4 regions of the Serratia sp. MMO-28 genome follow, and region 1 is predicted to be linked to each of the others. Evidence: predicted binding sites of a transcription regulator. Region 1 holds the regulator's gene; each other region holds the start of a gene.
The links. Region 1 encodes Fur, which represses iron uptake genes when iron is present. Its sites were predicted from a motif close to ATAATAATGAGAACNACTATCAA; they were not measured.

Region 1 (7,959 bases):
CCGCGGCTATACCGCAGCCTCTATCCGCGAGTTCTGCCAGCGTATTGGTGTGACCAAACAAGACAATAACGTTGAGATGATGGCGTTGGAGTCCTGCATTCGTGACGATCTCAATGAGAATGCCCCACGGGCCATGGCCGTGCTGGATCCGGTGAAAGTCATCATTGAAAATATGACGGATGATGTACAGAGGGTCACCATGCCTAATCATCCGAACAAGCCGGAAATGGGCAGCCGTGAGGTGCCATTCAGCCGTGAAGTGTACATCGATCGTGCCGACTTCCGTGAAGAAGCGAACAAGCAGTACAAGCGCCTGGTGCTAGGTAAAGAAGTGCGTCTGCGTAATGCCTATGTGATTAAGGCCGAGCGTATTGAGAAAGATGCTGCAGGTGAAATCACCACCATCTTCTGTACTTACGATCCTGAGACGCTGAGCAAGGATCCGGCCGATGGCCGCAAGGTGAAGGGCGTGATCCACTGGGTGTCTGTGGCACATGCACTGCCTGCGGAAATCCGTCTGTACGATCGCCTGTTCAGCGTGGCGAACCCGGCAGCGGCAGAAGACTTCTTGTCGACCATTAACCCTGAATCGTTGGTGATTAAGCACGGTTTTGTCGAGCCGAGCCTGGCGGCAGCACAGCCAGAGAAAGCCTATCAGTTTGAGCGTGAAGGCTATTTCTGCGCAGATAACCGTTACTCTTCATCCGAGAAGCTGGTGTTTAACCGCACCGTTGGCCTGCGTGATACCTGGGCTAAAACGGGCGAGTAAACGTTCATTCAGGCGTCAGCGTAAAGCGTAGCTCAGGCTGCGCTTTTTTTATTTTTTAAAATAATCCGATTTTTCATCTCCGGCATTCCCTTCTGCAACCTTTCTTTTTTGCCTATAACGTGGTTTTTTTTCTCGTCTTTCTCTGCAAATTACGCCTGCATTGATATTTTGTACTGCTGATATGCTCCTTGTTATATATTCGCGATGCGAATTAATATCATTTATAGAGCGCTCTCATTTTTTCCTATAAGTAGTTGTTTTTGTCAGGCTGAAACCTTTCGTGTCTTAAGTGATTCACTGAGATATCGACATTTATTCTGATTTTATTGAATTTTTTATTCAAAAACAGAGATTGCCGATTCATGTAACAAAATCTCATCGATATGTGCTCTTTGTCATACTTTGACAATTCTCTCTCACTTTTCATTTGATAATTCGCGTCGCGAAAAATAGTCTAGCGATAGCAATAAAGCTGAGCGGAATTTTCTCCTGCCAGCAGAATTTTTACCCGATTGGGTTTTTATTAGCGTCCGAGCAGGGCTGTGGTGAACACCGGCGGACGCACTTTTAAAGTCAAGTCAAAGAGGAATTTTCTTATGGGTACGCATGGTGCTCAGCGTAAAACGCTGGTACTCGCTATCGCGGGTGCATTGTTAGGAACCGGGTTTGCTATGGCGCCTGAAGCGCAAGCGGCAGGGTTTATCGATGATTCAACGATGACCGGTGGGGTTTATTACTGGCAACGTCAACGCGATCGCAAAGATCTCAATGAAACGAAAGAAGAAACCTTACCCGATGGCACGAAAGTGACGGTGAAGAACCCTAACTACAACTCTTATACTACCAACCTGTCGCACGCCACTGCCAACCTGAGCCTGGATTTTACCTCCGGCTATGCCATGGATATGTTCGGCCTGGATGTCGGGGCCTTCAGCGCCATTGAAATCGCCGAATCCAAAGAAAGTGGCCACCCTAACGAAATCGCCTTCTCCAGCCGCAACCGTACCTATGATGAAGACTACTCTGGCGATAAAAGCGGCATCAGCCTGTATAAAGCCGCTGGTAAATTCAAATATGGCCCGATGTGGGCTCGTGCGGGTTATATCCAACCAAGTGGTCAGACGCTGCTTGCACCACACTGGAGCTTTATGCCAGGCACTTACCAAGGGGCTGAAGCGGGGGCCCACTTTGACTACGGTGATTCCGGTGCTCTGAGCTTCTCCTACATGTGGACTGACAAGTACAAAGCGCCTTGGCACCTGGAGATGGATGATTTCCGTCAGAATGACAGAAAAACCAGCGTTTCCTACCTGCACTCGCTGGGCGCTAAATACGACTTCAAAAACGAGCTGGTGCTGGAAGCCGCTTTCGGGCAGGCACAAGGCTACGTGAATCAGTATTTCACCAAGGCTTCCTACAAATTTGATGTGGCGGGCAGCCCGTTGACCACCAGCTATCAGTTCTACGGTGCTGAAGATCGTATCAGCAACCAGAACGATCCAAACAGCATCTACGACGGTTTGGCATGGCTGCAGGCGTTGACCTTCGGTTATACCACCGGCCAGTTCAACTGGCGTCTGGAAGGCACCATGGTTAAAGCGGAGGGTAACCAGGGTTATTTCCTGCAGCGTATGACCCCGACTTACGCCTCTTCTAATGGCCGTCTCGATATCTGGTGGGATAACCGTTCCGACTTCAACGCCAACGGCGAAAAAGCGGTTTACGGCGGCGTGGTGTATGACCTGAGCAAATGGGATCTGGCTGGCATGTCTGTCGGTGCCTCTTATGTTTATGCCTGGGATGCGAGGCCAAGCTCCAACCCGATTTACGATCAGAGCCAGCGTCTGCGTGAGAGCGCTTACAGCCTGGATGCCATGTATACCCTGCAGGACGGCCGTGCTAAAGGCACATCCTTCAAGCTGCACTTCACGCAATACAACAACCATTCCGATCTGCCTAGCTGGAGTGGTGGCTTCGGCAACATTTTCCAGGATGAAAAAGACGTCAAGTTCATCGTTATTGCGCCATTCACGATCTTCTAATGCTTTCCCCGGTGGCAAGGCTGCCGGGGAAATAATGCTTTAACGCGAGTCTCATTATTGGCTGCTGTGGCCTGATCCAGCGCCTATCGCCGCCCGCAGCCAGAGCAGCAATGCTTTGAGATGGCGTGCAGCGGCAAACTTTGCCTAGAGATTCGCGATAATAATGACTGATAACCGAAGAGGTTGAAGATGAACAAGTTCAAGATGAGTGCTCTCGCAGCTCTGACAGCCACCGTCGGGCTATTTGGCAGTGTGGGTTCAGCTATGGCTAACCAGCAGGTGGTTGATCAACTCAGCCAGTTGAAAGTGAATCTGAAGATGCAGGACAACCGTGCTGCGGATAATGGCGTCGATTGCGCCAAGCTGGGTGCCGATTGGGCATCTTGTAATAAGGTATTGATTACCCTGACTAACGCAGGGCAGGAAATCAAGGATAAAGACTGGGCGATTTATTTCCACAGCCCACGCCAGACGCTGAAAGTGGATAATGAGCAGTTCAAAATTACCCATATCACCGGCGATCTGTACAAGCTGGAACCTACCGACAAATTTACCAGCTTCCCGGCTAATCAGGCCGTTGAAATTCCGATTATTGCTGAATACTGGCAACTGTTCCACAGTGACTTCTTACCGCGCTGGTATGCCACTTCGGGCGATGCCAAGCCTAAGATCCTGGCGAATACCGATACCGAAGATGTACACCAGTTTGTTGCGCCATTTACCGGTGACCAGTGGAAACGCACCAAGGATGACCATAATATTCTGATGGTGCCTGAAAGCCGCTTCACCAAGAACCAGGATCTGAAAGTGCTGCCAGCGGCGGCATTGCGCGGCCAGATCATCCCTACGCCGATGGAGGTTAACGTTCATAAACAGGATGTTGATCTGAGCAAAGGCGTGGCGCTGGACCTGAGCGCTTTGACCAAACCGGCGGCAGATGCGGCAACCCAGCGTTTTGAACTGCTGGGTGTGGCAAACCATGCTGGTGGTTATCCGATCAGAACCGACATTCAGCCGGCTGCATTTAAAGGCGATCTGGCCGTTTCTGGCGCTTACCAACTGAAGATTGGTGAGAAAGGGGCGGTGGTTACCGGTTTCGATCAGGCTGGGGTGTTCTATGGCCTGCAATCTATCCTGTCGCTGATCCCGTCTGATGGCAGCAAGAAGATCGCGACGTTGGATGCTAAAGACGCACCACGCTTCCAGTACCGCGGCATCTTCCTGGACGTTGCGCGTAACTTCCACCATAAAGATGCGGTGCTGCGCCTGCTGGATCAGATGGCGGCCTATAAGCTGAACAAATTCCACTTCCACCTGACGGACGATGAAGGCTGGCGTATTGAGATCCCAGGCTTGCCGGAACTGACCGCGGTGGGGGGGCAGCGCTGCCACGATCTGAGCGAAACCACCTGTCTGCTACCGCAATACGGCTCAGGCCCAGAACCGCACGGTGGGTTCTTCTCCCGTCAGGATTATATCGACATCGTTAAATATGCTCAGGCACGCCAGATTGAAGTGATCCCTGAGATCGACATGCCTGCGCACGCCCGTGCAGCGATTGTTTCCATGGAAGCGCGCTACAAGAAACTGCTGGCTGAAGGCAAAGAGAAAGAGGCGAATGAGTTCCGTCTGGTGGATCCGACCGATACCTCTAATACCACCTCGGTGCAGTATTTTAACCGCCAGAGCTACCTGAACCCGTGCCTGGACTCATCCAAGAACTTTGTAGATAAGGTGATTGGCGAAGTTGCCCAGATGCACAAAGAAGCCGGTCAGCCGCTGCAAACCTGGCATTTTGGTGGGGATGAAGCGAAAAACATCCGCTTAGGTGCCGGTTATACCGACGTGAAGAAGCCGGAAGCGGGCAAGGGCATTCTTGATCTGAGCAAAGAAGACAAACCATGGGCCAAGTCTCAGGTTTGTCAGGCGATCGTTAAAGAAGGCAAAGTGGAAGATATGGAACACTTGCCAAGCTACTTCGGCCTGGAGGTCAGCCAACTGGTGAAAGCGCACGGCATTGACAGAATGCAGGCGTGGCAGGATGGCCTGAAAGATGCCAAAGATTCAAAAGCCTTCGCCACCAAGAATGTTGCGGTGAACTTCTGGGATACCCTGTACTGGGGCGGTTTCGACTCGGCTAACGACTGGGCGAACAAAGGCTATGACGTGGTGATCTCTAACCCGGACTATGTCTATATGGACTTCCCGTATGAAGTGACCCCAGACGAGCATGGTTACTACTGGGGCACGCGTTTCAGCGATGAGCAGAAGATCTTCAGCTTTGCGCCAAACAACCTGCCGCAAAATGCTGAAACTTCGGTTGACCGAGATGGCAACCACTTCAGCGCCAAGAGCGACAAACCGTGGCCGGGTGCCTATGGTCTCTCCGCCCAGCTGTGGAGTGAGGTTGTGCGTACCGATCCGCAAATGGAGTACATGATCTTCCCACGCGCGCTGTCTGTCGCAGAACGTGCCTGGCACCGTGCGAGTTGGGAGCAGGATTATAAAGCGGGTCGCGAGTATAAAGGCGGCGAAACCCATCAGGTTGATACCAAAACCTTGGAGAAAGATTGGCTGCGTTTTGCCAACCTGATCGGGCAACGCGAACTGGCCAAGCTGGATAAAGGCGGCGTGAGCTACCGTCTGCCAGTCCCAGGGGCACGCATTGTCGATGGTAAGCTGGAGGCCAACATCGCCCTGCCAGGCCTGGGGATTGAATATTCTACCGACGGTGGCAAACAGTGGCAGCGTTACGACGATCGCGCACGCCCGGCCGTAGCGGATGATGTTCAAGTTCGTGCTATCAGCCCAGACGGTAAGCGCTTCAGCCGTGCTGAGCCAGTAAAAGCCTAAGCTAAAAAATAGCCCATCTGCGTGTCGGCGGATGGGCTGCAAATGTGTCCTGTGTCTGAAAGAAGTGTTGCAAGAGAGTTATGTTTAGCCGTTGTTTTCCCCGGCAGGTCCGGGGATTTTTTTGCCTGTAAATTACGGGCATAAAAAAACCGCCGTTTCGCGGGCGGTTCCTCAATTCTGGTCAGTAGAGCTATCTTTTGTCGTGCAGCGTATCGTTCTCGCGGCAGTCACCCACTTCACAATGGCCATACAGATACAGACTGTGATTGGTGAGTTTGATGCCGTGCTGCTTGGCGATATCACGTTGACGCGCTTCGATAGATTCATCGCTGAATTCGATCACTTTGCCGCAATCCAGGCAAATCAGGTGATCATGGTGATGCTGTTGGGTGAGTTCGAACACGGATTTCCCGCCTTCAAAATTGTGACGCGTCACAATGCCCGCATCATCAAATTGGTTCAGCACGCGGTAAACCGTTGCCAAGCCGATTTCTTCACCCATATCTATCAGTTTTTTGTACAGATCTTCCGCACTGACGTGATGGCATGCCGGATCTTGCAAGACTTCCAGGATTTTGAGTCGCGGAAGCGTGACTTTTAAGCCGGCCTTCTTCAATGCGTTATTGTTGTCAGTCATGCGGATTCAGTCCTGTTACTATGCTAATCAAGTTGAGGCGTTTTCGCCTATGGCATCGGTCGGCACAAAAAGAGTTAATTGCGTCTCATTATAGAACCGCTTGCCCTAAATAGAAACCGTCGGTTGTTAACAAAGGTATATCTGCACTGTTGCATAGAGTACATGCAACGTCTTGATGGATGGGATAAACCGATACTTCAGTCTACCGTGATGGTGCGGGAAGTTACAGACTTGTAGCTTCTATTGCTCTAATACGTGATGCCGATGGCAGCCCTGCAGCCAATACTATGCGCTTTGCAGGGCTTTGTGCAATATCTGGAGGGCTTAGCCGACGATATCGGCCAGGCTCAGTTCTTCACTGATTTGTTTGACCCAGGCATCTACGCGGTCATTGGTCAGTTCTGGCTGACGATCTTCGTCAATCGCCAGGCCGACGAAGTGATCGTCATCTGCCAAGCCTTTAGAGGCTTCGAAGTGGTAGCCTTTTGTTGGCCAGTGGCCGACGATCGCGGCACCACGTGGTTCAATGATGTCACGGATGGTACCCATCGCATCGCAGAAATATTCTGCATAGTCTTCTTGGTCACCACAACCAAACAGGGCGACTAACTTACCGTTGAAGTCGATGTCTTCCAGCGTTGGGAAAAAATCATCCCAGTCACACTGTGCTTCACCGTAGTACCAGGTTGGGATGCCGAGCAGCAGGATGTCGAAAGCTTCCAGATCTTCTTTGCTGCTTTTGGCGATGTCGCGGATCTCAGCGACCTCTTTGCCAAACTTTTGCTGAAGATTTTTCTGGATCATCTTGGCAATGTTTTCGGTATTGCCAGTATCGCTGCCAAAGAAAATGCCTACATGAGCCATAGTACAGATAACCTTTTAATTCAATGAGATACCTGGAGTCTGCCGGTTGCTTACCTGCAACAACGAACTCTTTGGGGATCGTATTACGTAAGATCAAGGCAAGAGTTCAACCTGGGGACTCTCTCTTGCCAGTAAATGTCTATCATGCCAGAAATCTGCTCTGGGGTTTTATCGCATTTATGCGATGCCTGGGGAATGACTGCAAGCGGTGTTGATCTGGCGTCATCCTTAACGCCGCGCCGCGCGTGCGGCTGCCAAGATCATTGTTCTGGTTGTTCTTCCGCCAGTTTTGCCAGCAGCATTTGTTCAATCAATTCGCTGCGGCTGATGTTGCGCTGGTCCGCCAGCCTGTTCAGAGCATCCACGGCGTCTGCGTTGATTTTCAGCTCCACGCGCCGCAATCCACGCACTTTGTCACGCCGTAGCTGATTGCGCTTATTGATTCTAAGCTGCTCATCACGGGAAAGCGGGTTGGTTTTCGGGCGCCCTGGACGGCGTTCATCTGCGAACAGATCCAGCGTCGTGCGATCCGTTTGTTCTTTTGCCATTGTTGCGGACTACTGCAAGGGAGTTTGTATCCAAAAGCGCGTTTGCGCTTCAAGACGCTTCAGTTAACACCATTCGGGCTAATAAACCCTAACCCAAATTTACCCCCAGCCAAGCACAGATTTGCTCGTTGGACAGGGTGGCAAAATTATATCCCACAGGATTTCAGGCCATATGCAGCCCACGAGGTTGCAGCCTGAAAGGCGTCGGAAATAGCGCGCCATATTACCCCAGCAGATGGAGCAACG
Region 2 (7,959 bases), on a different contig from region 1:
TTGCGCATAAACGCGTCGATGGCGGTGGTCATACAGCCGATATGGGCATAGACCCCGCAGATAATCAGTTGGTCGCGCCCACTTTCCTGCAAAATCTCCTGCAACGGTGAGCGATGAAAGGCGCTGTAACGCCATTTCACCAGCACGGTATCGTCAGCATCCGGCGCCAATGCGCTAACCACCGCCTGCTGCTCGGGGTGTTTGTTCAGGCCCGGCCCCCACATATCGTTCAACAGCGCCCGATCTTCATCACTCTGCTGATTAGGCTGTGCGGTATAAAACACCGGGATACCCTGTTCTTTGCAGTAGCGGCGCAGCTTGGCGATATTCTCTATCACCTGCTTAATCAGCGGGCTGTCCTCGCCCCAGAAGTTGAGGAAATACTGCTGCATATCGTGGATCAACAATGCGGCACGCGGCGGCTCAAAGGCCCAGCTCACCTTGTTGACGGGCAATTCACTCGGCGTTGGCAGCGCGTAATCGTTAAGTTTAGGAATGGCCATGGTTTATTCTCCCTGAGCCTGAGTTAAATGTTGACGCAGATATTGTTTATCGACCTTGCCGACCGGGGTTAACGGCAGCGACTCCACCTGAATAAAGCGATCGGGCAATTTGAACTCTGCCACGCCCTGCTCACGCAGATGGCGGCGCAGCGCCACCGGTTTTACGGCGCGGTGCGCCACAATAAAGGCGCAGCTTTTCTCCCCCATCAGCGTATCCGGCATCGAAACCAGCGCGGCATTAACCACTTCCGCATGGCGCAGCAACAGGTTTTCAATCTCTTCGGCGGCAATCTTTTCACCACCGCGGTTAATCTGGTCTTTCTGCCGCCCCTGAACCTGCACATAGCCGTCTGCCGTTAGGCTGATCAAGTCGCCCGAACAGTAGAAACCGTTCTCGTCAAAGGCTTCCGCGTTGTGCTCTGGGCTCTGGTAATAACCCCGGAAGGTATAGGGGCCACGCGTCATCAGGCGACCAGTTTCCCCCACCGGCAACGGGTTGCCTTGCTCATCCGCCACCCACAGCTCATCATCCGGGCACATTGGCGTACCCTGGGTGGTAAGAATATGTTGGTCATCGTCGTCAAGCAGGGTGTAGTTCACCAGCCCTTCGGCCATGCCGAATACCTGTTGCAACTGGCAGCCGATCTCCGTGCGAATACGCGTCGCCAGGGTTTCCCCCAGCTTGGCACCGCCCACCTGCAACAGTTGCAGGCTGGCTAACTGGTGGTTGCTGCCCCACTCTTCAATCGCCTGTAGCCATAACGTGACGGCAGGCGGCACCAGCGCGGTGACGGTGATCTGATGCTGCTCGATCAGCCTGAAACACTGCGCAGCGGCGGGATCGGCAGCGAACACCACCAGCCCGGCCGCATACAGCACGCCAAGAACCCCCGGAGAACTCATCGGGTAATTGTGTGCCACTGGCAACGCGCACAGGTAACGGGTCGCAGGATCGAAGCGGCAGATCTCCACGCTGCGGCGAATGCTGTAGTAGTAGTCGTTATGGGTGCGAGGGATCAGCTTCGGCGTGCCGGTACTCCCCCCCGAAAGCTGGAAAAACGCCACCCGATCGGCAGCCGTCGGGGTGGGGGTAAAACCGCTGCCATCCTCTTCCAGCCAGGCGGCCAGGGCGTGCTCCCCTGCTGGCTGATTGCGCAACCCCACCACGCGCAATGAAGGATGCTGTTGCTTAAACGTCATCAGAAAATCGTCCTGCGCAAACAGGCTATGTTGCCGATCGGCGATCAGCAGCGCAGGTTTAATTTGGCTGGCATAGGCGTTCAATTCACTGCGTTGATGGCTGAACAATGCATTCACCGGCACCACGCCGATCTTCAGCAGGGCAAAGAACACCACATAGAATTCCACCACGTTACCAAGCTGCACCAGCGCGGTATCACCCGCCTGCACTCCCCGGCGCAACAGCGCGGCGGCCAGGCGATCGGAAAGCTGCTCCAGTTCGCGGTAACTCAGGCTGCGTTGTGCGTCAATCAAGGCGACGGCGTCATTGTCTGCCTGCCGGGTTAAGATCGCGGTCAGCGGCTTATCGATCCAGTAGCCACGTTCACGGTAGCGGCGCGCGAAATCCTCGGGCCAGGGGGTAAAAGCAATACTCATAGGGTGTTTATCCTTGAAGGCCAAAAGCGCGCAGCATGGTGCTGAGCTTGGTGCCAGTTTCATGCCACTCGGCCTGCGGTGATGAATCCGGCACAATGCCCGCACCGGCAAACAGACGTACCTGATTAGCCTTGACGGTGCCGCAACGGATGGTAACCACCCATTCGCCGTTCCCTTCGGCATCGCACCAGCCAACGATGCCGCCAAACAGCCCACGTTCAAAAGGCTCCAACTGTGCGATCAGTTCGCGCGCAGCCAGCATCGGCGTGCCGCAGAGTGCAGGCGTCGGGTGCAGCAAACAGGCCAGCGACAGCACGTTTTCTGCCCGATCCGCCACTTCGCCGTCGATCGGCGTCGAAAGGTGCCACAGCGTGGGGGTACTCAGCAGTTCAGGAACCGCAGGGATATGCAGATGGCGGCAGCGGCCATGCAAAACCTGGCGCATACCGGCGGTGACAATCTGGTGTTCATGGCGATCTTTGCTCGACACCAACAGCCGTTCACCGGCTTGACGATCCTGCTGAGGATCGGCTTCACGCCGCGCCGATCCTGCCAGCGGATTTGAATGGAACTGGCTGCCACACTTACGCAGCAGCAGCTCAGGGCTGGCTCCGACCAATGCCCCTTCGTTGAGCGGCACATGGAAATGGAAGCCCTGTGGATTCTGGGCAATGATGCGCATCATCAGCGCGTGCGGATCTATCTGCGTGCTGGTTTCAATGTCCAACAGGCGGGAAAGCACTACCTTCTCTAATTGTTCACCGCCGGTCACCTGCACCGCATCGGCGACCATTTGCATAAACTGCGTCTGCTTCGGCAATTCACTCTGACGGACGATCGTCGGCAACGCGGCCAGCGTTGGCTTCACGCTGGCCATAAAGGCTTCGCGTTCAAACCATTGGGTTTGCTGCGGGATAAATAACGCGGAGGGCTGACGGGTATCGAAAGGAATGGCACCGCACAGCACCGGGTTGGTTACTCCTGCCTGCCGGGCTTGGGCAAACGCCTGCTGTACCCTCTGCTGGAAGGCACCTTGCAGGTTGTCACCATCGGCGGCCGGTTGCGTGATCTTGGCGAAGCATCCTTGCGTGCTCAAGCTACGATAAGGAGAAGTAAAAAAGAAACCTGTGGTTGGGGAAACGGTAGCTGACTGTGGCGCACGGTCCCTGCTTTGCAGCTCCTCTTGTTCGGTACCCTTAACGGCTAACACCATTGGCACTTCCTCTATCTGGAAACAACAACCAATATAATAATGATTATCATTTGTATTACTTTGCGGTAAAATACCTTTCCGAATTTGCCATGTCAATAAATGTAAAAGCCCTTTCCATCAAAATCGGCGTATACACTTTTTGATTTCATTCATTAAAATGATAACCATTAACATTTAACCCGAGATTCCGACAATGATACCTACCTTGCGATTCGGTCTGGCGCTGTTCGGCTTGTTGGCGCTGGGCATAGCTCAGGCATCCACCACAGCAGAATGGCCACGCAGCCTTACCACCCCACACGGCGTGGTGACCCTCAGCCACCCACCGCTGCGGATTGTTTCCACCAGCGTCACCGTCACCGGCACCCTGTTGGCCATTGATGCCCCGGTGATCGCCAGCGGAGCCACCAGCCCAAACAACCGGCTGTCGGATCGGCAGGGCTTCTTCCATCAGTGGGGTGAGATCGCCGCCCAGCGCGGTGTGAAGCGGTTATACATTGGTGAGGCCAATGCCGAAGCGATAGCCGCTGAAGCCCCAGACCTGATTGTGATGTCTGCTACCGGTGCCGATTCCGCACTACGGTTGTACGATCAGTTATCGGCCATCGCCCCGGTACTGGTGGTGAATTACGACGACAAGAGCTGGCAGGAACTGGCGCAGATACTCGGCCAGGCAACCGGGCATGAGGCCCAGGCTGAGAAAGTGGTGGCTGAGTTTGCCGCACGGGAACAGGCGCTAAAACAGCGGATGACGTTGCCCCCGCAGCCCACATCGGCGTTGGTGTTACGCAGCGATGGCAAAAACGCCAACCTGTGGACCGCCGATTCTTCGCAGGGGCAACTGCTGCAACAGTTAGGTTTTACCCTGGCGACGCTGCCGCCGAAGCTCAACGCCAGCACCAGTCAGGGAGTGCGCAAAGACATTGTTCAGCTAGGGGGAGAAAATCTGGCACAGGGCCTGAATGGCCAGACCCTGCTGCTGTTTGCCAATGACGAAACCGACGCGCAGCGGCTGATGAGCAACCGCTTTCTGGCGCATCTGCCCGCGGTAGAAAACCAGCGGGTTTATGCGCTGGGCAACGACACATTCCGCCTGGATTACTACAGCGCCAGCAACCTGCTGGCACGTCTTGAGCAATTATTTATTTCTCAGTAGCTTCAGTGGCGGGTTGCAGCCCGCCACTGCCCACCTGGCGCAAACCGCGCATGGCAAATGCCAACACCACCGCCAGCAGCACAGCGCCAAAGCCAAAGCTGGTTGAGGTCATTTCCGGCAGCATAAACACTCCCATGGTGCCCAACAGCAGTGCCCCAAGCGCATCACCGACCACGTTCTGGGCGGTCCACAGCCCGTTGATACGGCCAAGAAACGCATCCGGCGTCAGGTTCTGAATCAGCCCGTATTGCAGCAGAGAGTTCAACGCACTGAGATAGCCAAAGGCCACCAGGCACAGCAATGCCATACCATACCAGGGCATCAGGCCAAACAGCCCGATGGCGGCAAATGCGGCGATCGCCGTCAACAGCATCACCCAACCCGGCCGGGCAACCTGCGCCACTCGCCCGCTGGTGAAAGCACCGATCGCCGCCCCCAGCGGTACGGCGGCATACATCAGGCCCAAATGCCCGGTGCTGACATGCCACATGCCAGATATCGCCGGGTACAACACCCGCACCGCACTGGCCATGGTCAGCAGCGCGCCGACCAGCGCCACCATACCGATCACTTTATTTTGCAGCAAAAAGGTGAAGCCGCCGATCAGGGCACGCAGCGGATGCTCACGCGGCTGCGGTGGCGGCTGCAACTGCGGTAAACGCAATAAAGGGATCAACGTCAGCACCGTGCCTAACGCCGCCAGGCCGTAGTTCCAGGCGACACCGGCGCTGGCGATCACCGCACCGCCCATCGCCGGTGAGAGGATCGAGCCAAAACGCACGGTCAGCATACTGATGGCTCCGGCCTGCACGATATTCTCGCGCCCCACCAGCGCCGGTGTAGCGGCCAGTAAGGCGGTCACGCCCACCGCACCAAAGAAACCGTCCCACACCGCCAGCAGATAGATCGCGCTCAGAGAGGGTGCAGGCAACGCCGCATTCACACACAGCCCGACAAAACCGATGCCGCAGGTGGAACGAGCAAACAGGATCAGGCGGCGGCGCTCATAGCGATCGGCCAGCACGCCTCCCATCAGCAAGCCGGCAAACATCCCGCTGCCTGCCAAGGTCACCGCCAGCCCGACCAACAAGGTGGAACCGGTTAACGCCTGGATCTGTACCGGAATAGCAATCGCCATCAGGCCGAGCGCCAGAATCGAAATAAAACGGGCGCAAAATACCGCACGAAAGGCCGCATTGGTTTTCAGCAGGCCAAAATCGAGCAAAATAGAGGGCTTATTCATCTTGTTATCACCACAACCTCATTCCGTTATGCAGCTTAAAACTCATCAGGAACAGCGCTAGTGCTGCTCGGGCTGCTATGCTACCATAGATAAATACAATCAATAATGATAATAAGTATCATTTATATTCAATTGATAATGGGCTGTCATGTTCCGGCTTACTCACAATTGCTCCCCCCCGTTACCGGCCCAGTCACTGGGCTTATCCCGTTCATGCTGGCCGCGCCTGCTTGGGCTGCTGTGTGCCGTTGCCTCTCTGCTGTTAATGGTGATGCTCAGCCTGTCGTTAGGGGCGAAATCACTCCCCGCAGCCACCGTGCTTGAGGCGCTGAATGGGCAATGCGCCACTGCCGACTGCATCATCGTGACCGAAGCCCGCCTGCCCCGCACGCTGATCGGCGTGTTGGCCGGTATGGCCCTCGGGCTGGCCGGTGCGCTGATGCAAACCCTCACCCGTAACCCGCTGGCCGATCCCGGCATTCTTGGGGTTAACTCCGGTGCCGGTTTCGCGGTGGTATTAGGGATCACCTTCTTCGGCGCAACCGACGTTAGCCACTATCTGTGGTTCGCCTTTGCCGGCGCCCTGTTTGCCTCATTATTGGTGGCGCTGGTCGGTGCGCTGGGCGGCAGCCGCCTCAGCCCGGTTCGCCTGACGCTGGCCGGGGTGGCGCTGGCGGCAGTGCTGGAAGGCTTGTCTTCCGGCATCGCCCTGCTCAACCCACAGGTGTTCGACCAACTGCGTTTCTGGCAGGCCGGTTCCCTCGACATTCAAAACATGGCGGTGGTGCGCACCGTTGCCCTGCCGATCCTGTTGGGGACAGGCATTACCCTGTGGCTGACCAAAGCGCTGAACAGCCTGAGCATGGGCAACGAACTGGCAGCCGCGCTGGGCACCGGCATTGTGCGCACCCAGTTGATCGGCCTGCTGGCAATTACCTTGCTGTGCGGCGCAGCAACCGCTGCAGTAGGCCCGATCGCCTTTGTCGGGCTGATGATGCCGCACATTGCCCGGCGGCTATCGGGGCCGGAGCTGGGCTGGATGCTGCCCTGGACTCTGGTGTTAACGCCGATTCTGCTGCTAGCAGCCGATCTGCTTGGCCGCTTTCTGGTGCCGGGCGAATTGCAGGTTTCTATCGTGCTGTCGCTGATTGGCGCGCCGGTGCTGATTATGCTGGTACGCCAGCGCCGTATGTTCCGGCGGGGAGGATAGGATGAGCGTGCTGGTTTCTCGCTTGGCGATCGCCAAAAAACCACGGCGGCTGGCGCGCCCGCTGGTCACCGCCCTGCTCTTGCTGTTCGCCTGCCTGGCATTGGCGGTTTACGCCCTCGCTTCCGGCACGCTGCCGCTCAGCGCTATGCAGGTGCTGGACGCTCTGCGCGGCGAAGGCCCGGCGAATCTGGCGGTGATCGTTACCCAGTGGCGCTTGCCGCGGGTTGCGATGGCGCTGTTGCTGGGGGCGGCGTTGGGCATCAGCGGAGCCATCTTTCAGTCGTTGCTGCGCAACCCGCTCGGTAGCCCAGACGTGATCGGTTTCAATACCGGCGCTTACAGCGGTGTACTGGTGGTTATCGTGCTGTTTAACGGCGGTATTCTCGGGATCACCTCTGGCGCGCTGGCCGGTGGCTTGATCACCGCCGGGGTGATCTACCTGCTGGCCTGGCGCAACGGCGTAGAGGCTTTCCGCCTGATTATTGTCGGTATTGCGGTGCGCGCCCTGCTGGTTGCCCTTAATACCTGGATGATCGTCAGCGCCTCGCTGGAATCGGCGATGACCGCCGGTTTGTGGAGCGCGGGCTCACTCAACGGTATCTCCTGGGCGAAAAGCCTGCCTGCCGTGTTGGTGATCGTGCTGGCGGTGATGCTGTTGGCCGCGCTGGTACGGCGCATGCGGCTGTTGGAAATGGGTGATGATACCGCCCGTGCGCTGGGGGTGGCGGTCGAGCGTTCGCGCCTGCTGCTGTTCTTGGCCGGCGTGCTGCTCACCGCAGCGGCAACCGCCGTGGCTGGCCCGATCTCGTTCATTGCCCTGGTAGCGCCGCAGATCGCCCGCCGCCTGTGCGCCAACCAAAGCCTGTTGCTGCTGACGGCCTTAACCGGCGCGTTGCTGCTGTTGGCCGCCGATGTCGCCGCCCAACGCCTGTTTATGCCCTACCAGTTACCGGTCGGGGTTCTGACCGTCAGCCTAGGGGGCATTTATCTGATCTGGTTATTAATCCGCGAGTCGCG
Region 3 (7,959 bases), on a different contig from region 1:
CCATCAACGGAGCATTGTCGTCGACTTTGCGCATTTTGGCGTTTGGCGCTTTCAGTGTGAGCTGGGAACCGAGCTGATCGGTGACAAAGTCGATTTCGGCGTCTTCCAGATACGGCGTGCTCAGCTCATCAACGTAAGCAGACAGTTTTTCGAACTTCAGTTCGGTATCTGTTGCTTCTACCGCATCTGGCGGGCAATAGGAAACGCCGCATTCCGCCGTTGGCGTACCCGGATTAATCACGAATACGCGAATCTGGGTACCTTCTTCTTGGTTTGCCAACAGTTTGGCAAAATGTTCCTGTGCTGCATCTGTTATACGGATCATGGCATTGACTCAATAGTTGACTGCTATAGTAGGATATAATACGCCCATTGCGGTGGTACTACAATGTGCGGCAGACGCACCAGATCTGCAATGATGCGACGCCCTGTTTCTGCAATAATTTAGCGACTTCTGCCACTGTGCTGCCGGTGGTCACCACGTCATCCAGCAGTGCCACATGCTTTCCTGCCAGGTTTTCATCGCAACGGAATGCGCCGCGTAAATTACGCCGCCGCGTACGAGCGATTAACCCTTGCTGCGGTGAGGTCTCCCTGATCCGGCGCAGCGCGGCGGGCCGATATTCGCACCCCAGCCAGCGCGCCAAGGGCCGAGCGAGCAGATCGCTCTGATTATAACCCCGCCGCCAGCAGCGTTTATCCTGCAAGGGTATCGCTAAAATGATTTCCGGTCTGTTCAGATGTTGCTCTCGGTGAGCCTGTAGCCAATGCAGCAGGATCAGCCGGGCCAGCGTCGGGGCCAATTCCGGCGTACGCTGAAATTTGAAGCGTTTGATCAGGGTACTGAGTGGCAGGCAGTAGTCGCTGACAAAAACCAATGCCTGCCAGGGCGGTGGCTGCTGCAAGCAGCGGCCGCAAGGCCGGTGCCGATCGCCGCTGGGCAAACCACAGCGCGGGCAGCTCAGTGGTTTGGCGGGCAACTCACGCAGGCAATAACTGCAGATCCCCTGCTGCAGCAGCCTTAATGGTTGCCGACATAGCCAACAGCGGCCATAGATTGATAGCATAGTCGTCCTCCGTGACGGAACGAGTTTCAGAAGGACAATAACTGATGACAGCGCTGTATTGGCAAACCCTAGGTGAAGGCGATCGCGATCTTGTGCTGCTGCACGGGTGGGGATTGAATGCGGAAGTATGGAGTTGCACGTTGGATCGACTGACGCCGCATTTTCGCGTGCACCTGGTCGACTTGCCTGGCTATGGCCGCAGCCAGGGGTATGGCGAACTCTCGCTGCCGCAGATGGCGGACATTCTGCTGGCGGCGGCCCCTGCGCGCGCTTACTGGCTGGGTTGGTCATTGGGTGGGCTAGTGACCGGGCAGGTTGCACTGATGCAGCCTGAGCGGGTAGCCGGATTAATCACCGTGGCCTCCTCCCCCTGTTTTGCCGCACAGGAGGATTGGCCGGGGATCCGGCCCGACGTGCTGAGCGGTTTCCAGCAGCAACTCAGCCAAGACTTCAAACGCACCGTAGAGCGTTTTCTGGCGCTGCAAACTCTGGGGAGTGAAAGCGCCCGCCAGGATGCGCGCTTGCTAAAAACCGTAGTGCTGAATCAACCGATGCCGAGTGTCGCGGTGCTCAACGGCGGGCTTGATATGCTGCGCACTGTGGATCAACGCCAGCTGTTGGCCAAGCCTACGATGCCGGTGCTGCGTATTTATGGTTATCTGGACGGTTTGGTACCGCGTAAGGTGGCAACGCTGTTGGATGAGTGCTGGCCGCAGTCGTCCTCGGTGGTGATCCCCAAAGCGGCCCATGCGCCTTTCGTTTCTCATCCAGAGGAGTTCACCGATATTATTCATCAGTTTACTGCCAGCCGTTAAGTGCGGCGGTGTTCAGTTTTTCAAACGATAAACCACCGTGCTGCACCCGACGCCTTCTGGGCAGTTCTTGCAACTGCCGCTCAGGCATTCGCTGTTATCTTGTTCAATACGCTCTACTTTCCCCATCGCGGTTAAACGCTCCAGCATAGCCTCAACCAGTGGCAACGGCGTCGCCAGTTGGTAGCTCAACTGTTGCGCCTGGGCGCTGCCCCGTAGGGCCAGCGCATCACGGAGTTGCAGCAGGCTGGCCATCAGTGGCAATCCCCTTGCGGGTTTTGGCAGCAGGCGGCGGGCGTGGCGCTGCGCAGGCGGATGGTGACGCGGCTGCGGGCTTTACGCAATGCCAAGAGCAGCAAGGCATTAAAGGCCAACACTGACAGGATCGCCACCAGGCTGTATTGCGGATGCTGGGCAAAGGTCACCGTCTGGTAGAACAGGGTGGCCAATGAATAAGCGACGTTCAGCCCCCACAGGATGGAGAAGGTCATCCATCCACGGCTTGATTCGCGAGCGATAGCGCCCATCACCGAAACACAGGGGATATACAGCAGCACGAAGATCAGATAGCTGTAGGCCGAAATCGAGGTGCCGAATTTGCTGCTCATGACCCCCATGGAGCCAGCGCCCATTTCGCCATCGCCTTTGCTGGCCTCGATAGGGTTAAAAAGTACGCTGAGGCTGAAAGTGTCCTTCAGGCCTTGCCAGGTTTCATCTACGGCTGTGGTCAATTCATCTAGTAAGTTAAAGCTGGCGGCGTCGAACGGCTGATTGGTGAGGTGTTCGGCGGTATAAAGCGTGTTGAGCGTACCCACCACCACTTCTTTGGCCATCGCCCCGGTGACCAAACCGACGGTCGCCTGCCAGTTATCGCTGTGAACGCCCATCGGTTGCAGCAATGGCGTGAGCACTTTAGAAACCGAGGCCAGCGCTGAATCATTAATGCTGTCTACCGGCTTGCCGCTGAAAGAGAAACTGTTCAGGCCACCGATCAGGATACTGGCAATCACAATCACTTTCCCGGCGCGCAGCACAAAGCCTTTCAGCCGTTGCCAGGTTTGCAGCAGCAGGCTTTTCAGGTGTGGGACGTGATAAACCGGCAGTTCCATAACAAATGGTGAGGCTTCACCGCGCATAATGGTGTATTTCAGCACCAGGCCAGTCAGGATCGCGACCACAATGCCCAGCATATACAGCGAGAACACCACGCCAGCGCCGTCCTGGCCGAAGAAGGCGGCGGCAAACACGGCAAAGATCGCCAAACGTGCGCCGCAGGACATAAAGGGAGCCATCATGATGGTGATCAGGCGTTCGCGCTGGGCATCCAGCGTGCGGGCACCCATGATCGACGGCACGTTACAGCCGAAGCCGACGATCAGCGGCACGAAAGATTTCCCCGGCAAGCCGAGCGCCTGCATCAGGCGATCCATAACGAACGCGGCGCGTGCCATGTAGCCGGAATCTTCCAGGAAGGACAGGAACAGGTACATCATGCCGATCTGCGGCACCAGTGGCAGCACGGTATTGATCCCGCCGCCGACGCCCTGCGCCAGGAAAATGGTCAGCCACTCAGGGAAATGCAGGGTGTAACCAAGCCACTGGATCCCTTGGATAAAGATCGCCGCCGAACCGAGATCGAAGATCGGTTGCAGCGCCCCGCCAATGTTAATCGCCAGCAGGAACATCAGGTACATCACCAGCAGAAAAATAGGCACGCCGAGCCAGCGGTTGAGGATCACCTTATCCAGCATCTCAGTCAGGCGGTTTGGCAATGCCTGCTGCGCGTTGCTGACCGCATCGCAAATGGCGGCGATCGACTGATAACGGGCATCGGCTATGACCAGCGCCGGATCTTCCTGCTGCTGCTGTTGCAGCGCTTGCCTGGCCTGCGGCAGCAGAGCGATAGCTTCACCAGCTAGCTGGTGGCTATAGATATCCCCTTCCAGCATCTGCAGCGCCAGCCAGCGGCGCTGTTCGGTGGGCAGATTCTGCGGCATGGCTTCGGTCAAGGCGTTGACCTGGTCTAGCAGCAGTGGCGGGTATGCCACCAGCGCTTTGAGCTGATTGAAACGGTGATTGTCGATCATCTGCTTCAACACGCCAATGCCGTCGGCTTTGGTGGAGATCAGCGGCACCACCGGGCAACCCAGGCGCTCAGACAGTGCGGCGATATCAATCTCGATATGCTGACTTCTGGCGATATCCAGCATGTTCAGCGCCACAATGCAGGGAATGCCGAGCTCCAGCAGTTGCAGCGTCAGGTAGAGGTTACGCTCCAGGTTTGACGCATCCACCACGTTGATCAGTAAATCAGCATCGCCGCTCAGGATGTAATGGCAGGCGATCTGCTCGTCGAGGGAGGTTTGTTCGGAGATGGTCGTGAGCGAATAAGTGCCGGGCAAATCGACCAGAGTGACCTGCGATTGCGGGGTAGTAAACTGGCCTTCTTTACGTTCGACCGTGACCCCAGCCCAGTTACCCACCCGCTGACGTGCACCAGTGAGCTGGTTGAACAGCGTGGTTTTCCCTGAATTCGGATTACCTATCAAGCCAATGGTAATTTTCTTCATAATCCAACGTGATATCAGTAAATTAAGTACCGGCCATGCACAGAGGCACGGCAAAAGCCTGAGGCGGGGGGCGGCGTGTGATTACTGGCCGTCGAGCAGGATCAGGTCCAAATCTTTTTTCCGCAGCACCAGGCTGACGCGGCGGGTTCTGATTTCTATCGGATCGCCGAGCGGTGCAACGCGGATAACTTCAAACAATGAGCCGGGCAGCATCCCGAGCGACAGCAGCTTCTGCCGGTACGCGGGGCTGATTTCACTGGAGAAACCGGCGATTTTATACGTCTGTTTAGGAAGAAGATGCATGTTACCTTCTTGGGTATTCAAAGCGTTCGCTGGAACGTCATGTTCAAAACAGTGTTGCCCAGACTACCCGAGGTGGGGTAAATGGGGCCGCAATAGACATGCAGCACAATAATAGTGAGAACGATTATCGTAAGCAATACAAAAAGAAGGGATATTGAGCGGTAATTGTACTACTTTCTTGCGATGCATCAAAAAGTGAGTGGAAATATTGTGTGGCAGAGGGCGGAGCGAACTCCGCCCGTCTTGAGGCTTAACGCTTTTTACCGAACGCGGCGGCCAGTGCATCGCCCATGGCACTGTTGCCTGCCGGGGTGCTGCTGCGCGGTTTCGCGGCTTTATTGGCCGGCGGGCGGGCGGCGTTGTCGCGCGCTGGTGCGCTGTTGTTGCCACCGCCACCACGGCGTGGTGAACCCTCGCCCGGTTGCTCATCCAGGCGCATGCTGAGTGCAATGCGCTTGCGCTGCAGATCGACTTCCATCACCTTCACTTTGACGATATCACCCGCTTTCACCACGGTATGCGGATCTTCAACGAACTTGTCGGCCAGCGAGGAGATGTGCACCAGGCCATCCTGATGCACGCCGATATCCACAAACGCGCCAAAGTTGGTGACGTTAGTCACTGAACCTTCCAGAATCATGCCCACTTGCAGATCGTTCAGCGTTTCCACGCCTTCTGCAAAGGTGGCGGTTTTGAATTCTGGGCGCGGATCGCGGCCCGGTTTTTCCAGCTCTTTCAGAATGTCGGTAACGGTTGGCACACCGAATTTATCGTCGGTGAAATCGCTGGCTTTCAGATTACGGATAGCGTTGGGGTTGCCCATCAGATCCTGCAGCGCCTGCTGGGTCGCGGCCAGAATGCGTTCTACCACCGGATAGGTTTCCGGGTGCACGGTTGAGGCATCCAGCGGGTTATCACCGTGGTTGATACGCAAGAAGCCCGCACATTGTTCAAAGGCTTTTGGCCCCAGGCGGCTGACTTTCAGCAGTTGCTCGCGGTTGCTGAAACGGCCGTTTTCATCACGCCAGGTGACGATGTTCTGCGCCATCATGCGCGTCAGGCCGGCCACGCGGGTCAGCAGAGGCACGGAGGCGGTATTCAGATCCACCCCGACGGCGTTTACGCAGTCTTCCACCACCGAATCCAGCTTTTTCGCCAATTGGCTTTGGCTGACGTCGTGCTGGTACTGGCCAACGCCGATGGATTTCGGGTCAATTTTCACCAGCTCAGCCAGCGGATCCTGCAAACGGCGAGCAATGGACACCGCACCGCGCAGGGAAACGTCGAGGTTCGGGAATTCCTGTGCTGCCAGTTCGGAAGCGGAATAGACCGAAGCCCCGGCTTCGCTGACGATCACTTTCTGCGCTTTGACTTCCGGGAACTGTTGCTGCAGCTCGGCAAAGAAACGCTCGGTTTCGCGGGAAGCGGTACCGTTGCCGATCGCCACCAGCTCGACCTTGTGCTTGATACACAGTGCGGCAACCAGCGCAGCGGCTTTGGCGGCCTGACCGGTGTGCGGATAGACGGTATCGGTCGCCACCAGTTTGCCGGTGGCATCCACCACCGCCACTTTAACGCCGGTACGCAGGCCTGGGTCCAGGCCCATGGTGGCGCGCATGCCAGCCGGGGCGGCCATCAGCAGATCGTGCATATTGCGGGCGAAAACGTTGATCGCTTCATCTTCCGCACGTTCACGCAGGGTGCCCATCAGCTCGGTTTCCAGGTGCATCAGCACCTTGATGCGCCAGGTCCAGTTAACTACCGCTTTGCGCCAGGCATCTGCCGGCGCTTTGTTCAGGCGCAGATTGAGATGATTGATGATGATCAGCTCGCCCTGGCTTTCGCGCGGCGCTTCTTCAAACTGCGGATCGGCATTCAGCGCCAGTTGTAACACCCCTTCATTGCGGCCGCGGAACATCGCCAGCGCGCGGTGTGAAGGCACCTGCGCAATCGGTTCGTGGTGATCGAAATAATCGCGGAATTTCGCGCCTTCCTCTTCTTTGCCTTCGACGACCTTGGACACCAGATGGGCGTTTTTCCACAGGTAATCACGCACTTTGGCCAGCAGCGTGGCATCTTCGGCGAAGCGTTCCATCAGGATGTAGCGCGCGCCGTCCAGCGCTGCTTTCACATCGGCCACGCCTTTGTCGGCATCGACATAGCGTTCAGCCGCCTGTTCCGGCTGCTGTTGCGTATCCTGCCACAGCAAATCGGCCAGCGGTTCCAGGCCGGCTTCGATGGCAATTTGCCCACGGGTGCGGCGTTTGGGTTTGTACGGCAGGTAAAGGTCTTCGAGTTCTGTTTTGCTCAGGGTGGCGTTAATTGCCCCAGCCAGCTGTTCGGTCAGCTTACCTTGCTCATCAATGGACTTGAGGATGGTCTGGCGGCGGTCTTCCAGTTCACGCAGATAACCCAGGCGGGTTTCCAACTGGCGCAGTTGGGTGTCATCCAGGCCTCCGGTGACTTCCTTACGGTAGCGTGCGATAAACGGCACGGTATTACCTTCATCCAGCAGACGGATGGCGGAGTCAACTTGCTCCGGCCGGGCCTGCAATTCTGTTGCAATAATGCGGCTCAGTGGGTCATTCATAAGTCGGGTATCTGTTCAGCACGATAATCAAATAGGGGGATAGTTATACGTTTTGCAGGGATAAAATGCCAGCGCAGCGGGGCGCGGGCTGAAAAAGGCCCTCATTCTTTCACATAGGTGATCGCATTGACCGACCAGAAAGCTTCGCCTGCCGGGGTTTGCACCGTGGCGCTGTCGCCCACTTCCTTTTTCAGCAGCGCGCGGGCCATCGGTGAGTCGATGGAGATATAGTCTTTGCGGCCAAAAATCTCATCGTAACCGACGATGCGAAAGCGTTTGATATCGCCGTCATCGTTTTCGATCTCAACCCAGGCACCAAAGAATACGCGGCCTTCCTGTTGTGGTGAGTAATCAACGATTTTCAACTGCTCGAGGCATTTGGTGAGATAACGCACGCGGCGATCGATCTCACGCAGCCGCTTTTTGTTGTACTGGTAATCGGCGTTTTCGCTTCTGTCGCCCAGGCTAGCGGCCCAGGTCACTTTTTTGGTTACTTCCGGGCGTTCTTCACGCCAGAGAAAGTCCAGCTCCTGCTTCAGCTTGTTGTATCCCTCACGGGTAATCAGCAATGTTTTCATCGTTATCCACCTTGCGGCCAGCTGTTAATCTGGGGATTT
Region 4 (7,959 bases), on a different contig from region 1:
TGCATGGCATGCAAGAGGTCGACGGTTCGATCCCGTCTAGCTCCACCACCATTTAAAAAGCCGGCCTTTGGGTCGGCTTTTTGCTTTCCAGTGTTTGCTTCGGCTCAAATTATAGATAATAAAAAAGCCACCGAAGTGGCTTTTTCTGAGTGTTAAACGATCAGCCCAATACCAACCCGGCAATGGAAGCAGACAGAATGCTCACCAGGGTAGAGCCGTAAACCAGCTTCAGCCCAAAGCGTGACACTACGTTACCCTGTTGTTCGTTCAGCCCTTTGATCGCCCCGGCAACGATGCCGATAGAAGAGAAGTTGGCGAAAGACACCAGGAACACGGACAGAATGCCCAGGCTACGTGGTGACAGCTCCGCAGACATTTTCTGCAGTTCCATCATGGCGACGAATTCGTTGGAAACCAGCTTGGTGGCCATGATACTGCCCACTTGCAACGCTTCGTGCTGCGGGATCCCCATAATCCAGGCGAATGGATAGAAGAAGTAACCGAGGATGTCCTGGAAGCTCAGGCCAAAGATGGCGCTGAACAGGCCGTTAAGTGCGGCAATCAGGGCGATAAAGCCAATCAGCATGGCTGCCACAATAATGGCAACCTTGAAGCCTGCCAGAATGTATTCCCCCAACATTTCAAAGAAGCTCTGGCCTTCGTGCAGGTTGCCCAGGTGCAGTTCTTCTTCATTATTGGTGTCGTAAGGATTGACCAGGGAAAGCACGATAAAGGTGCTGAACATGTTCAATACCAATGCGGCCACGACATATTTCGCATCCAGCATGGTCATGTAAGCACCCACGATGGACATGGATACCGTCGACATCGCGGTAGCCGCCATGGTGTACATGCGCTTTTCAGACATCTTGCCGAGGATATCCTTATAGGCAATGAAGTTTTCAGACTGGCCGAGGATCAACGAACTGACGGCGTTGAAGGATTCCAGTTTCCCCATGCCGTTCACTTTCGACAGCACGGTACCGATAATGCGGATAATAAACGGCAGCACCTTAATGTATTGCAGAATACCGATCAGCGCAGAGATAAACACGATGGGGCACAATACCTTCAGGAAGAAAAAGGCCAAACCTTTGTCACCCATACCGCCGAACACAAAATCAGTCCCTTGACCTGCAAACCCGAGCAGCTTGTCAAACAGCGCCGCGAATCCTTTTACAAAGCCTAAACCCGCTTCCGAATGCAGGAAGAAATAGGCCAGTAATACTTCAATAACCAATAACTGGATAACATAGCGAATGCGGATGCTTTTGCGATCGCGGCACACTAACAGTGCCAGGATCGCGACCACCACCAACGCTAACGCAAAGTGCGCAATAGGGGACATGTTTGCTCCAAATTTGAGGCAGGCTGAATTTCGGTTGTCATTTTATGTAACGCCGCATTTAAAAACGAGATATCCATTGCAAATGTAGAAAGTCATTGTCAGGAAAATCTCAATTCATTACGGTAAAACAACTGAGATCACAATGTTAATAAATTTGCGCGCAAGTAGCATTTTTGTGCTAATTTGGCTATTAAGCGCTCTTCGCTCTTTACACCCTGTTCTGGGGGGAAGAAACGCTAAGATTTCAGGCGATCTGTTCGGTAAATCCTTCGTTGCCAGCTATCACAGAGATAAGTGTTACCGGTTATAAATGCATTTGATAATCATTATCATTTGTGTAAGATGAAAGTAAGCGTAACATGAGTAAGGGCTTCACGATATGCTGAACAGCCGCGTAGTTGACAGTGCTTCCAGTCGCTCATCCAGAAAGGCCAAACTTTCTCTGATGGGCCCCGCGTTTATTGCGGCCATCGGCTATATCGATCCCGGTAACTTTGCCACCAATATCCAATCCGGCGCATCTTTCGGCTACCAGCTGCTGTGGGTCGTGGTCTGGGCTAACGTCATGGCGATGCTGATTCAGTTGCTTTCTGCCAAACTGGGCATTGCCACGGACAAAAACCTGGCCGAACATATCCGCGATCGTTTTCCGCGCCCCATCGTATGGGCCTACTGGGTGCAGGCAGAGATTATCGCGATCGCCACCGATCTGGCCGAATTTATCGGCGCGGCGATCGGTTTTAAAATGTTGCTGGGTGTGTCGTTGCTGGAGGGCACCGTTCTCACCGGTATTGCTACCTTCCTGATCCTGATGCTGCAAAAACGTGGGCAGAAACCGTTGGAACTGGTGATCGGCGGCCTGCTGCTGTTTGTGGCGGCGGCCTATATTGTCGAAATGGTCTTTTCCCAGCCGCAGTTGAGTGGGTTGTTGAGAGGGATGGCAATACCGGATTTGCCCAACAGCGATGCGGTATTCCTTGCCGCCGGTGTGCTGGGGGCCACGATCATGCCGCACGTGATTTATCTGCACTCTTCGCTGACGCAAACGGCAGGTAAACATACGCGAGCCGAACGCTATGCTTCGACCAAAATCGACGTAGCGCTAGCGATGATCATTGCCGGTTTTGTCAATCTGGCGATGATGGCTACCGCAGCCGCTGCTTTTCACTTTAACGGCCACAGCGGCATTGCCGATCTCGATCAGGCCTATCTGACGTTGCAGCCGCTGTTGGGTAATGCCGCTGCAACCATCTTTGGTTTGAGCCTGGTGGCTGCCGGCCTTTCTTCTACCGTAGTGGGAACCTTGGCGGGGCAGGTGGTGATGCAGGGATTCGTGAATTTCTATATCCCGCTCTGGGTGCGGCGAGTGGTCACCATGTTGCCGTCGTTTATCGTTGTGATGATGGGGCTGGATGCCACACGTATTCTGGTGCTGAGCCAGGTGGTGCTGAGTTTTGGCATCGCCTTGGCGCTGGTGCCGCTGCTGGCGTTCACCGGTAACCGCGAACTGATGGGGGATTTAGTTAACAGCCGCACCATTCAGTATGTTGGTAAACTGATTGTGCTGGTGGTGGTGGGGCTAAACGGTTACCTGTTGATTAGCAACGTGATTTAAATCCGGCAAAGCACCGGCATCAAGCCGGTGCTTTTGTAAGCGATTACATCAAAATATTGTCGATCTCGGCAATGTCCTCGGCGGTAAATGCGCGATTAGCCAGCATACCCACCGCATCTTCAATCTGGCTGGTTTTACTGGCACCAATTAAAACGGACGTGACACGATCGTTGCGCAATACCCAGGCCAGCGCCATTTGTGACAGCTTCTGCCCACGTTGTTCAGCCAGAGCATTCAGGCGGCGAACTTTCTGCAACTTCTCTTCGGTGAGCTGTTCGGGCTTCAGGAATCGGCTACTGCTGGCCGCCCGCGAATCCTGCGGAATGCCGTGCAGGTAACGATCGGTCAGAATCCCTCCTGCCAGCGGTGAAAAAGCGATAGAACCCACACCATGGGTTTCCAGCGTATCCAACAGTTCCGGCTCTACCCAGCGTTCAAACATGGAGTATTTCGGCTGGTGAATCACGCACGGCGTGCCGAGCTGTTGCAGAAGTGTAAATGCCTGCCGCGCCAGATCGGCCGGGTAGTTCGATAGCCCGATATACAGCGCTTTACCCTGACGCACCAGCAAATCGAGAGCCGCCATGGTTTCTTCCAGCGGGGTATCCGGATCGGGGCGGTGGTGGTAGAAGATATCCACGTAATCGAGATCCATCCGCTTCAGGCTTTGATTCAAACTGGCGACCAGGTATTTCTTCGATCCCCAATCACCGTAAGGGCCTTGCCACATGGTGTAACCGGCCTTGGAGGAGATAATCAGCTCATCGCGATAAGGCTTGAGATCGTTATGCAGAATGCGGCCGAAATTCTCTTCGGCAGACCCCGGCGGGGGCCCATAGTTATTGGCCAGATCAAAATGGGTAATGCCGAGATCGAAAGCGCGGCACACCAGGTTGCGCGCATTATCATACAGCGTGCTATCACCAAAGTTGTGCCACATCCCCAGTGAAACTGCAGGGAGCTTCAGCCCGCTGCGGCCACAGCGGCGATATTCCATATCCTGATAACGCGCAGAGTCTGCTTGATAGACCATACCAACCCTCATCGGAAAAAGTGAAAACGAGTTTCAATGTATGCGTTTCCATAGCAACCGTCAGCGCGCCCGATCACGCAAATTCATCCATATGCCATTTATCCTTCCGAGGGTGATTCAGTACGCAGATGTAAATTAAGGTTGCCAGTGCCCTTTTTAGGCGAAAGTTCGAAATTTGTGCAACATCTTCAATACTTAAAATTAACATTTCTACCTTCACGCAGGTAATGATCATGAGCAAAAACTACACCGTGGCTGATTACCTCCTCGATCGTTTAGCACAGATTGGCATTCGGCATTTCTTTGGTGTGCCGGGAGATTACAACCTGCAATTTCTCGATCATGTTATCGATCACCCACAAATCACCTGGGCGGGCTGCGCCAATGAGTTGAATGCCGCCTATGCCGCCGATGGTTACGCCCGTTGCAAACCGGCAGCGGCGTTGCTGACCACCTTTGGCGTGGGGGAACTGAGTGCGATTAACGGTATTGCTGGCAGCTACGCCGAGTATCTGCCGGTGATCCATGTGGTGGGTTCTCCGGCGCTGCGTGCGCAACGCGCCGGCGATCTGCTGCACCATTCCTTAGGGGATGGGGATTTCGGCCATTTTGCCCGTATGGCGAAAGAGGTAACCGTGGCGCAGGCCAACCTGACCGCCAGCAACGCCGAAGCAGAAATCGATCGTCTGTTGACTACCGCGCTGTTTGAACGGCGCCCGGTATACCTGCTGTTACCGAGCGATGTGGCTGAAGCCCCACTGACTTCGCGCCCGGCCCCGCTGATGTTGCGCCAGCCGAACCTTTCCGATGCGTCGTTACAGGCATTTATCGCCGCTGCGCGGGAGAAACTGCAGGCGGCGCAGCGCGTTTCCCTGCTGGCGGATTTCCTTGCCGAACGATTTGGTGCAGAAACCGTGCTGGAACAGTGGATGAATGAGGTAAATATTCCCCATTCAACCCTGCTGTTAGGCAAAAGCGTGTTGGATGAAAGCCATGCCTGTTTTACCGGCACCTATACCGCAGCAGCCAGCGATCCGCAGGTAAAACAGTTGATTGAAGGGGCCGACGTGGTGATTAACGTTGGCGTGCGCTTTACCGATACCATCACGGCAGGGTTCAGCCACAATTTGCCCAATGAGAAATGTATCGATATCCAACCCTTTGAAGCGCGGGTAGGGCAGCAGGTGTTCAGCCAGATCCCGATGCGTGACGCGGTCAAAGCCCTGCATCAATTAACGCTGTCGTTAGCCAAGCAGTGGCAGTTGCCCGCCATCAAACGCCCCTTATTGCCGGATCCGAACGGCAGTGGCTTGGATCAGCATGGTTTTTGGCAGCAAATGCAGAACTTCCTGCAACCGGGGGATATCCTGATTGCCGATCAGGGAACCTCATGCTTTGGCGCCGCGTCGCTGAATCTGCCGCGAGGCTGCCGGTTCATCGTCCAATCCCTGTGGGGCTCGATCGGTTTTACGTTGCCAGCGGCGTTCGGCGTACAAACCGCCGAGCCGGATCGCCGGGTGCTGTTGCTGATTGGTGATGGTGCAGCCCAACTGACGATTCAGGAGCTGGGATCGATGCTGCGCGATGGCCAAAAGCCGGTCGTTTTCCTGCTCAATAACAATGGCTATACCGTGGAGCGGGCAATCCACGGCCCGGAACAGCGCTACAACGACATTGCCCAGTGGGACTGGACGCGGTTACCGCAGGCGTTGGCGTTGGGGCATCAGGTGAAATGCCTGCACGTGAGTGAGCCTGAACAACTGTCCCAGGCGCTGGCTGAAGTTAATGGTAGTGAACAACTGGTGTTTATTGAAGTGATGCTGCCGAAGATGGATATTCCTGAATTGCTGGATACCATCTCCCGCGCCATTCAGTCGCGCAATGCCGCAGCCTGATCTTCAGCATTTTCCAACAGGCGTTCCAACAGCCAAAACCCCGCCGGCCCCGGCGGGGTGAGTTTTGACCACACCGCATCCACCGAAATCAGCTTGGGCCAGCCGCGTATTTTCAGCTCTGTCAGGCGCTGTTGCCCATACTGCTTCACCAGCCAGTGCGGCAGCACGGCCCAGCCGAACCCCTGTTCTGCCATTTCCAGCAGCATCAGATAGCTGGGTGCCGACCACACCGGCCCCTGCGGTTTAGCGGCATCGCTGCCGGTATAGGTATTGAGATAGAGCTGGCGGCTGCTGGCAAGGTGAGCCTGGGTGAGTGCCGGGATGCGTGTCAGCGGGTGTTCATGGGCGACAAACAGCCCCATTTCGGTCTGTTCCGGCAGCCTGGCGAAGGCGATATCGGGCGGATAACTCGGCTGCACCGCCAGCATCCCCAGATGCGCCCGGCCAATCTGCAACAGATCCAGCACGTCGTCGTCTTCGGCGATCATGCATTCCAGTTCAATATCCTGATAGCGCTGCTCGAAGTGTTTCAGCAAGTTATCGTGATGATTGGGCTGATAGGTATCGGAAAAGACGATGGTTAAACGCGGTTCAACCCGATCACCTAGCCGTATACTCAGCGCCTCAAGGCGTTCGCTGGCCGTGAGGATCTCCTGCACATGGCTGAGTACTTTGCGGCCAGCAGGGGTTAGCACCGGCTGGCGCGCCTCGCGATTGAACAGCGTCAACCCAAGATCGGCTTCCAGATTGGCGATAGCGGTACTGATGGTGGACTGGCTTTTGCGCAGCTTGCGCGCGGCGGCAGAAAACGAACCCAGCGCGGCCGCTTCAACAAACGCCTGCAAGGCTTCGGGAGAATAGCGCATGATGTATCTACTTTATCGATGGAATCTATTTTTAATCTACGCAAAAAAGCGATGATAATCACCCAACTTTTCCAGAAACAGTCAAAAAGCAGGTGATTTATGCAATTGCAAAACAAGTCGTTGGTTGAACGCATCGTCCATGCCGTGGGTTTTGAGGCCATCGCTATCGCGATTTGTGCGCCGATCGGGGCGTGGTTACTTAATCGTTCACTGCTACAGATGGGGAGCTTGACGATTATGCTGTCAACCGTCGCCATGCTGTGGAACATGACTTATAACACGGTGTTTGATCGATTATGGCCGACCAGCCGCGTGGTGCGTAACCTGAAGGTGCGTATTTTTCATGCCCTGGGTTTTGAAGGCGGCTTTATCGTGATTGGTTTGCCGCTGGTTGCTCTGGTCATGAATATGTCGCTGGCGCAGGCTTTTATGCTGGAGATCGGTTTCTTCCTGTTCTTCCTGCCCTATACCCTGTGTTACAACTGGGTATACGATACCCTGCGTCAGCGCTGGTTTGAGCCGCGCCTGGCAGGGTGTTCACGGGCAAAATAACCAGGAGAACATAATGAAAGTGCTGGGCTTATTGGGCGGGATGAGCTGGGAATCCACCATACCTTATTACCGGATGATCAACGAACAGGTGAAGGCCCGGCTTGGCGGTCTGCATTCGGCTAAAATCGTGCTCTACAGCGTCGATTTTCACGAGATTGAACGTTTGCAGCATCAGGGGGATTGGGAGGGCGCAGGCCGCCTGCTTGCGAGTGCTGCCGCATCGCTGCGTGCCGCCGGTGCTGAGGCGATCGTGATCTGTACCAACACCATGCATAAAGTGGCCGATGCGGTGGAGCAGGCCAGCGGTTTGCCGTTGATCCACATCGCCGATGCCACCGCGCTGGGCTGCTGGGTACGCGTTTTACCATGGAGCAGGATTTTTACCGTGGGCGCTTGCAGGATAAGTTTGATATTGAGGTGATCACGCCAGCCGAGGCCGATCGCGAGATCGTGCATCGCATCATTTATCAAGAACTGTGCCTGGGGAAGATTTGCGCTGCCTCGCGCGATGAGTACCGCCGGATTATCCGTAACTTGGAGCAACAGGGCGCGCAGGGCATTATTTTTGGCTGCACGGAAATCAGCCTGCTGGTGGGGGCAGAGGATGCTGCGGTACCGGTGTTCGACACCACCGCTATTCATGCGCATGC

Region 2: a site for Fur is predicted at 5,838-5,860, ahead of fepD (Fe(3+)-siderophore ABC transporter permease). Genes of this name have one in related genera too.
Region 3: a site for Fur is predicted at 4,861-4,883, ahead of feoA (ferrous iron transporter A). Genes of this name have one in related genera too.
Region 4: a site for Fur is predicted at 1,665-1,687, ahead of WG891_RS03690 (Nramp family divalent metal transporter). Genes of this name have one in related genera too.

What each region holds. Positions count from the first base shown of each region.
Region 1 is NZ_JBBCVB010000007.1:70,600-78,558, forward strand. Features, by position in the region: gene glnS (glutamine--tRNA ligase) at 1-769, shown strand, start outside; gene chiP (chitoporin ChiP) at 1,366-2,811, shown strand; gene WG891_RS08070 (beta-N-acetylhexosaminidase) at 3,001-5,664, shown strand; gene fur (ferric iron uptake transcriptional regulator) at 5,855-6,301, opposite strand; gene fldA (flavodoxin FldA) at 6,626-7,165, opposite strand; gene ybfE (LexA regulated protein) at 7,426-7,713, opposite strand.
Region 2 is NZ_JBBCVB010000003.1:133,521-141,479, forward strand. Features, by position in the region: gene WG891_RS03740 (isochorismatase) at 1-503, opposite strand, end outside; gene WG891_RS03745 ((2,3-dihydroxybenzoyl)adenylate synthase) at 507-2,120, opposite strand; gene WG891_RS03750 (isochorismate synthase) at 2,128-3,333, opposite strand; gene fepB (Fe2+-enterobactin ABC transporter substrate-binding protein) at 3,527-4,489, shown strand; gene entS (enterobactin transporter EntS) at 4,476-5,732, opposite strand; gene fepD (Fe(3+)-siderophore ABC transporter permease) at 5,881-6,942, shown strand; gene fepG (iron-enterobactin ABC transporter permease) at 6,944-7,959, shown strand, end outside.
Region 3 is NZ_JBBCVB010000020.1:96,420-104,378, reverse strand. Features, by position in the region: gene nfuA (Fe-S biogenesis protein NfuA) at 1-325, opposite strand, end outside; gene gntX (DNA utilization protein GntX) at 384-1,067, opposite strand; gene bioH (pimeloyl-ACP methyl ester esterase BioH) at 1,112-1,882, shown strand; gene WG891_RS17960 (FeoC-like transcriptional regulator) at 1,895-2,134, opposite strand; gene feoB (Fe(2+) transporter permease subunit FeoB) at 2,134-4,449, opposite strand; gene feoA (ferrous iron transporter A) at 4,531-4,752, opposite strand; gene WG891_RS17945 (Tex family protein) at 5,003-7,342, opposite strand; gene greB (transcription elongation factor GreB) at 7,444-7,920, opposite strand.
Region 4 is NZ_JBBCVB010000003.1:121,615-129,573, reverse strand. Features, by position in the region: tRNA gene WG891_RS03700 (tRNA-Ala) at 1-48, shown strand, start outside; gene WG891_RS03695 (NupC/NupG family nucleoside CNT transporter) at 161-1,348, opposite strand; gene WG891_RS03690 (Nramp family divalent metal transporter) at 1,728-2,963, shown strand; gene mgrA (L-glyceraldehyde 3-phosphate reductase) at 3,007-3,996, opposite strand; gene WG891_RS03680 (alpha-keto acid decarboxylase family protein) at 4,230-5,891, shown strand; gene WG891_RS03675 (LysR family transcriptional regulator) at 5,867-6,757, opposite strand; gene WG891_RS03670 (multidrug/biocide efflux PACE transporter) at 6,857-7,309, shown strand; partial or broken gene WG891_RS03665 (aspartate/glutamate racemase family protein) at 7,323-7,959, shown strand, end outside.